Linked DNA regions of Desulfurobacterium sp. TC5-1. The main gene of each other region encodes a partner of the protein of the gene in region 2 in a complex. Links are inferred from orthologs where the notes say so. Each region holds a gene or a part of one and is shown on either strand. Other genes may lie near its edges.

What was found.
Region 1: the proteins of H153_RS0103400 (region 2) and H153_RS0101580 are in contact, whole or in part, in a solved structure (PDB 8RP0), measured with the Escherichia coli proteins. The link is inferred for Desulfurobacterium sp. TC5-1 from one-to-one orthologs.

What each region holds. Positions count from the first base shown.
Region 1 is NZ_ATXC01000001.1:306,322-309,510, forward strand. The notes cover bases 55-2,912. They hold H153_RS0101580 (anthranilate synthase component I family protein), read left to right. Parts: upstream 55-770; coding sequence 771-2,054; downstream 2,055-2,912. Other genes in these bases: ilvB (biosynthetic-type acetolactate synthase large subunit), read right to left, coding at 55-667; H153_RS0101585 (hypothetical protein), read right to left, coding at 2,117-2,359; H153_RS0101590 (radical SAM protein), read left to right, coding at 2,708-2,912. Also shown: more of ilvB, read right to left, coding at 1-54; more of H153_RS0101590, read left to right, coding at 2,913-3,189. UniProt on the Escherichia coli protein: Part of a heterodimeric complex that catalyzes the two-step biosynthesis of 4-amino-4-deoxychorismate (ADC), a precursor of p-aminobenzoate (PABA) and tetrahydrofolate.
Region 2 is NZ_ATXC01000001.1:679,992-683,272, forward strand. What follows is about bases 34-2,983. They hold H153_RS0103400 (aminodeoxychorismate/anthranilate synthase component II), read left to right. Parts: upstream 34-1,198; coding sequence 1,199-1,768; downstream 1,769-2,983. Other genes in these bases: carA (glutamine-hydrolyzing carbamoyl-phosphate synthase small subunit), read right to left, coding at 34-286; H153_RS0103395 (metal ABC transporter substrate-binding protein), read left to right, coding at 351-1,202; truD (tRNA pseudouridine(13) synthase TruD), read left to right, coding at 1,772-2,932; H153_RS0103410 (DUF503 domain-containing protein), read left to right, coding at 2,941-2,983. Also shown: more of carA, read right to left, coding at 1-33; more of H153_RS0103410, read left to right, coding at 2,984-3,225; H153_RS0103415 (hypothetical protein), read right to left, coding at 3,250-3,281. UniProt on the Escherichia coli protein: Part of a heterodimeric complex that catalyzes the two-step biosynthesis of 4-amino-4-deoxychorismate (ADC), a precursor of p-aminobenzoate (PABA) and tetrahydrofolate.

The DNA.
Region 1 (3,189 bases), 370 kb from region 2 along the record:
CTGAAGCACCTGCTTTGATGACACCACCACCAACGTAAAGGACAGGTCTTTTAGCTGCGGCTATCGCTTTTGCGGCCCGCTTAATTTGTCCTGGATGTCCTTTCTTTACAGGTTTGTAGCTTCTTATCTGAACGGGTGATTTGTATTCCTGCTCAAAGAAATCAGCTATGCTTCTCATAACGTCTTTTGGCAAATCAACTAACACGACACCCGGCCTTCCGGTTCTTGCTATATAAAAAGCTTTTTTAACGGTATCCGCCAGCTGATTTACGTCTTTTACTAAAAAATTGTGTTTTGTTATTGGTCTTGTAATACCGACAGTGTCAACTTCCTGAAATGCATCGTTTCCTATCATAAATGTGGGGACGTTTCCTGTAAATGCCACAATGGGGACAGAATCTATTTGGGCAGTAGCAAGTCCTGTAACCAGGTTTGTGGCGCCCGGTCCTGAAGTTGCAAAACAGACACCAACTTTTCCTGTTGTTCTTGCATAACCATCTGCTGCGTGAGCGGCTCCCTGCTCGTGTCTTGTAAGGATGTGTTTTAAAGATGTGTACGATAGTCTGTCGTAAATATCAAGAACGGCTCCACCGGGGTAGCCAAATATGTATTCAACACCCTCAAGCTGAAGCGCTTCAAGAAGTATTTCTGCACCTGACAATTTCATTTTTCTGCCTCCCAAAATTGCAGCCAAAAGCTTGTACAGTTGATAGAAAGAAATAATATCATAAAATTTCTGAGGTTTACACAGGAAGTAGGAGGTTGAATTATTGGAAAAGCTTACATTCTGGGTTGATCCGTACGTTTTGTTTCTACACATGGTTGATAAAGGATATCCTGTAAGGATGTTTCTTGATTCGGCGCTAATTGATGTAAAAAAGGGTCGTTTTTCTTTCATATGTATAGGAGAAATAGAAAAATTCACTGTAAAAGATTATAAAGGTCAGGCTTTTGAATTGTTGAAAGGGTTTTATGAGCGCCTGAGAAAGAAGTATTCTGATGACTATTTTGGGATTTTTGGATATTTTTCCTACGATGCGGGACGATATATAGAAAGGTTGCCCCGATATTCATCTGATGATATTAAAATACCTGATATCTCTTTCTTTTTGCCGGAAACAACAGTAGTTTTTGATAATTTGAGTAGAACAATATATGTCTATGGCAAAATGCCGGAATTTTTTTGTGAGAGTGTTCTCTCTTTAAGTGAAGGATTTCAGATTGACTTTCTCTCTTTCAATATGACAAAAGAGCAGTTTTTTAGTAGTGTAGAAAAGATTAAAAAGTACATAGCTTCAGGTGACACTTTTCAGGTTAACTTTTCACAAAGGCTCAATTTTCTTTTTTCCGGTTCACCGGTTGCGTTTTATCATCGCCTCAGGGAGATCAACCCTTCACCTTTTGCTTTTTATCTTGATATGGATGGGTTTAAAGCAGTTTCATGCTCTCCGGAGAGACTTGTAAGAAAGGTCGGCAGTATTGTTGAAACGAGGCCTATTGCAGGGACAAGGAGGAGAGGAAAAGATGAAAATGAGGATGCATTTCTTTCAAAAGAACTTTTCCTGTCAGAAAAAGAGAGGGCGGAACACATTATGTTAGTGGATTTAGAGAGGAATGATTTAGGAAAAATAGCAAAATACGGAACGGTAGTGGTTGATGAGCTAATGGTGAAGGAGGTTTATTCTCACGTTATGCACATAGTTTCGAATGTGAGGGCAGAAATTGACGAAGGTGTACACCCCGTGGATGTTGTAAAAGCTCTTTTTCCAGGAGGAACAATTACAGGTGCACCGAAGGTGAGGACAATGGAAATTATTGAAGAGCTTGAACCAACAAGGAGAGCCCTCTATACAGGTTCAGTGGGTTATCTTTCATTTAACGGTGACTTTGACTTCAACATTGTTATAAGGACAATGTTGATGAAGGATGACAAAGCTTATCTCCAGGTTGGTGCCGGTATTGTTTGGGATTCAGATCCCGAGAGAGAATACAGAGAGACAATCCACAAAGCCCGGGCGTTTTTGTCTGCGGCCAATTTAGAAAAAATTTTGTAGAAAATTGAAAAGGGGGGATGCGCCCCCCCTTTTTTTAAACTGATAATGGAAATAATAAAGACTTATTCTTCTGCTTCTTTTGCTGCTGCTGCTTCTTCCTTTTCTTTTCTTCCAGATTCAAGTAACTTAGAGAGATCAGCGATTGTTGAATTATCCAGTCTTTCTTCAATGATGGTTTTGATGAGCTTGTTAAGCTTCATTTCGTTGTTACCGGCAATTCCGTAAAGAATGTAGTAAGTCTTTTTTGGAAGGGATACCTTTACAGTTTTGTTGGTTCTCTTCCCGGGCTTTCTTCCTCGTGCCATATTTTCCTCCTTAGTTAAATTTAATAAAAATTGATTCTCTGCTTATTTTAGCAAAATTTTTCCTCATTGTAACATTTTTGTGTCTTAAATCAATCTTGTTATGCATAACCGTACGGTTAAAACATGCTAATGAGTGTAACGTAACGCTTTAGAATAAAATTTCGTATTCTGCATATTTTTAATATAGTGCTTTTAACCTTAACAGTCGAATATTTAAATGAATTTTTACTAAGTTTCATAGCTATTATTATTTATGTTAGAAGCGTCTTTAAAATCGGGATTTTAAATAGTAATATTTACACTGCACTCTTTATATAATTGAGATAATTGAGAATTCTGGAGAAAATTATGGGACATGAACAATTCTTGCCGAAATGGATAGCGTGGGAAGTTACAAGGAGATGTAACCTTAATTGTATTCATTGTCGTTCATCATCCACTATGGAATCTGAGCAGGGTGAGTTTACTTTTGAAGAAGCTAAGAAGCTGATGGATGATATTGCCACCATTTCCAGTCCGACTATTGTCCTTACCGGTGGTGAGCCTCTTTTAAGGGATGATCTGTTTGATATTGCTGCCTACGGTACAGAGAAAGGGTTCAGAATGTGCATAGCTACTAATGGTGTTCTTGTTGATGACGAAGTTTGTCGTGAAATGAAGAGAACAGGCATAAAAATGGTTTCTCTTTCTCTTGATGGTTCTACCGCAGAGATTCATGACGACTTCAGGAAACAACCGGGAGCGTTTGATGGTGTTTTGAACGCCGTTGAACATTTAAGGAAGCATAACATTCCATTCCTCATAAATTCCTCTTTTACAAAGAGGAACGC
Region 2 (3,281 bases):
CCCGCCAGTTAGAATAAATCTCAGAAATTTCTTTTACTACAAAACCTTCTGCCTGTGGCTTATCAGACTCAATGTCTTCACTGTTAGCACCGACGTTTCCTATCAAAGGACAGGTCATTGTTACTATCTGACCCTTAAAAGAAGGATCCGTCACTATTTCCTGATAACCTGTCATACTGGTCGTAAATACTACTTCACCAGACACCTCACCTTCTGCACCAAAATTAACTCCCTCAAAGTATGTCCCATCTTCAAGAGCAAGAATTGTCTTCTTTCTGTCTAACATAATCTCTCTCCGCAGCATAGATTATAATTGTCACAGTTAGTTTACCAAAATTTACGGAGGAACGATGAAGAAACTACTGCTCATAGTTGCACTTTTAACAGGACTGGCAGTTTACGGCTGTAATATAGAATCCAACAAACCTCTTATAGTTTCAAGTCTTCCGATATGGAAAAATGTTGCAGAATATTTAGCTGGCGGAGATTTCAAATACTATTCCATTTTAAAGGGAGGTGAATCCCCCCACGGATACGAAATGAAACCTTCAGACATCGCCAAGTTAAAAAAGGCAAAACTAATAGTAATTCATGGGCTGGGCCTTGACAATTGGATACTTAAAGGAATCGATAACAGGGAAAAGGTATTTAACATAGGAAAACTCCTCTCAAAAAAGTACCCTTTTATAAAAAAAGCCGGGTATCACATATGGACAAATCCAATTTTAATGGAAGACGTGTATTTCGAAATGGCTAATAAACTCAGCAAGTTCTACCCCGGAAAAAAAACATATTATGAAAAAAGGGCTGACGACTATAGTGCTATGATACAACAGTTAATTTCAAGAGTTAATGAATGCACGGCAAAATTGAAAAATAGAAAAGTTATTGCATTTCACCCCGTATGGGAACCTCTCTTTGAAACTATAAACATCAAATGCATAGGCTATATAGTTAACAATCCTGAAGAAGAACCTAAACCGGAAATCATAAAAGAACTTATCAAAAAAGGAAAAGAGGAAAATGTCAAAATTGTAATAGCCGAAAAGGGTGAACCTCAAACTCTTGTAAATGAAATAGCCTCTGAAATAGGTGCAAAAGTTATCGTGCTAAACCCAATTCCTGACAAAGATTATGTTATAGCTTTAAGTAACTGGTGCAATAAAATATGCACCGCTTTGAAGGAGGTAAACGAACAATGATTCTTATGATAGATAACTACGATTCTTTCACTTACAACATTGTTCAATACTTCGGGACGCTCGGTGCAGATATTACCGTTAAAAGAAACGACAAAATAACGATCGATGAAATTGAAACGTTTAAACCTGAAGCCATTGTAATTTCTCCAGGTCCCTGTACACCTAAAGAAGCGGGTATTTCTGTAGAGGTGATAAAAAGGTTTTCTGGTAAACTGCCGATTTTAGGTATCTGCCTTGGTCATCAATCAATAGGTTATGCATTCGGTGCAAAAATAATAAGAGCGAAGAAACTTATGCACGGCAAAGCTTCCCTGATAAAACATGATGAAAAATATCTTTTTGAAGGAATGAAAAATCCCTTTTCTGCCATTAGATATCACTCCCTTGTAATCGATAGGGGAACTCTCCCTGAAGATTTTATAGTAACGGCAGAAAGTGAAGATGACGGAGAAATTATGGGCATAAGGCACAAACAGTTCCCCTTATTTGGCGTTCAATTTCATCCTGAATCCATTCTTACAGAAGATGGCCTGAAAATCATAGAAAACTTTACTAAACAAATTTAAACGATGAAACTGTACTCCCACATAAAAAAGATTCCTGAGGACTTTGTCGTTGAAGAAGTTCCGGCCTTAAAAGTTGGAAGTGAAGGTGCCTTTGATGTTTTTATTCTTAAAAAGAGGAATGTATCTACTTTGGAAGCAGTCAGGATAATATCAAAACTCTTAAAACTTTCACTTAAATCCATAGGATTTGCAGGATTAAAGGATAAATATGCCGTAACGTCACAGTACATAACGGTGCCTTCAGGGAAAATCACCGAAGAAAAACTATCTTTTTACAACGACGGCAGATGGAGGGTCGGCAAAAGGCAATCTAATTCTTCCTTTGAAATCAAGTTTATTGGAAAATCTAAAAAACCCCTGACTATTGGAAATATCTACGGCAACAAATTTACAATAAAAATTAGAAATTTTGAAAAATCAATGAGGGAAAAATTTTACAGAAACCTTCAAACAGTTAAACTGTACGGATTCCCAAATTATTTTGGAGAACAAAGGTTTGGAAGCGTTAAAAGCAGAGACGACTTCGTTCTAAGGTACATTTTAAAGGGTGACTTTGTGAAGGCTTTAAAGGTTTATTTCTTAGGAAGAGAAAAAATAGATATGCTCACAGATTGGCAGGACATATATAAAGTACTAAAGCCAACACTTGAAGAGTATGAAAAAGATCTACTAAGAGGACTACTAAAAGGGCTTCCTGCAGAAAAAGCTTTCCGAATCCTTCCAAAAAATATAAGAATTATGTTTAACTTCGCTTTTCAAAGCTACCTTTTTAACCGCATTCTTGGCGAATACATATTGAATAAATATCCATACAGACAAGTTCCCTTCATAAACAATTGGAAACTTTACTTTTACTTAGAAGTTACCGACTTTGAATATTTCAAAAACCTGCAGATACCTTATACCGGAAAGGATTTACCGCCGGAAGATTCTCTCCTTAAAAAAGTAATGAAAAAAGTATTTAAAGAAGAAAAAGTTAACTCTTCTGTATTTGACATGGAAATTGCCGGAATGAAAGTAATGACTGATGGTCAAAGAAAAGCTGTTGTTATTCCGGAAAATTTCAAAATAGTTTCAAAAACAAAAAAGGATGTTACCATACAATTTATCTTACCACCGGGAAGCTACGCTACAATTCTTTTGAGAGCACTCCTCTCTGTGTGAGGTGTAAAATGGTCTCCATAGGCTATCTTGAAGTAGAACTTTACATACCCCACAGCCACTCTTTAAAAGAGAAAAGAATGGTAGTCAAACGAATCAAAGAAAGAGTTAAAAATAAGTTTAACGTTGCCATCTGCGAAGCAGAAGCACATGACAAATGGCAAACTGCCGTAATCGCCATTGTATCGGTCTCGACATCATCAAAAAAAGTTGATGAAACACTTGAAAAGGTTGTTGGATTTATAGAAAAACTCTACCCTGGCATGATAAAAAGCTACCACAAAGAACTGATTTAAAATAAGGGGGAAAAATTCCCCCAATTACCATTCTATAGACAATGCACCGGTATACC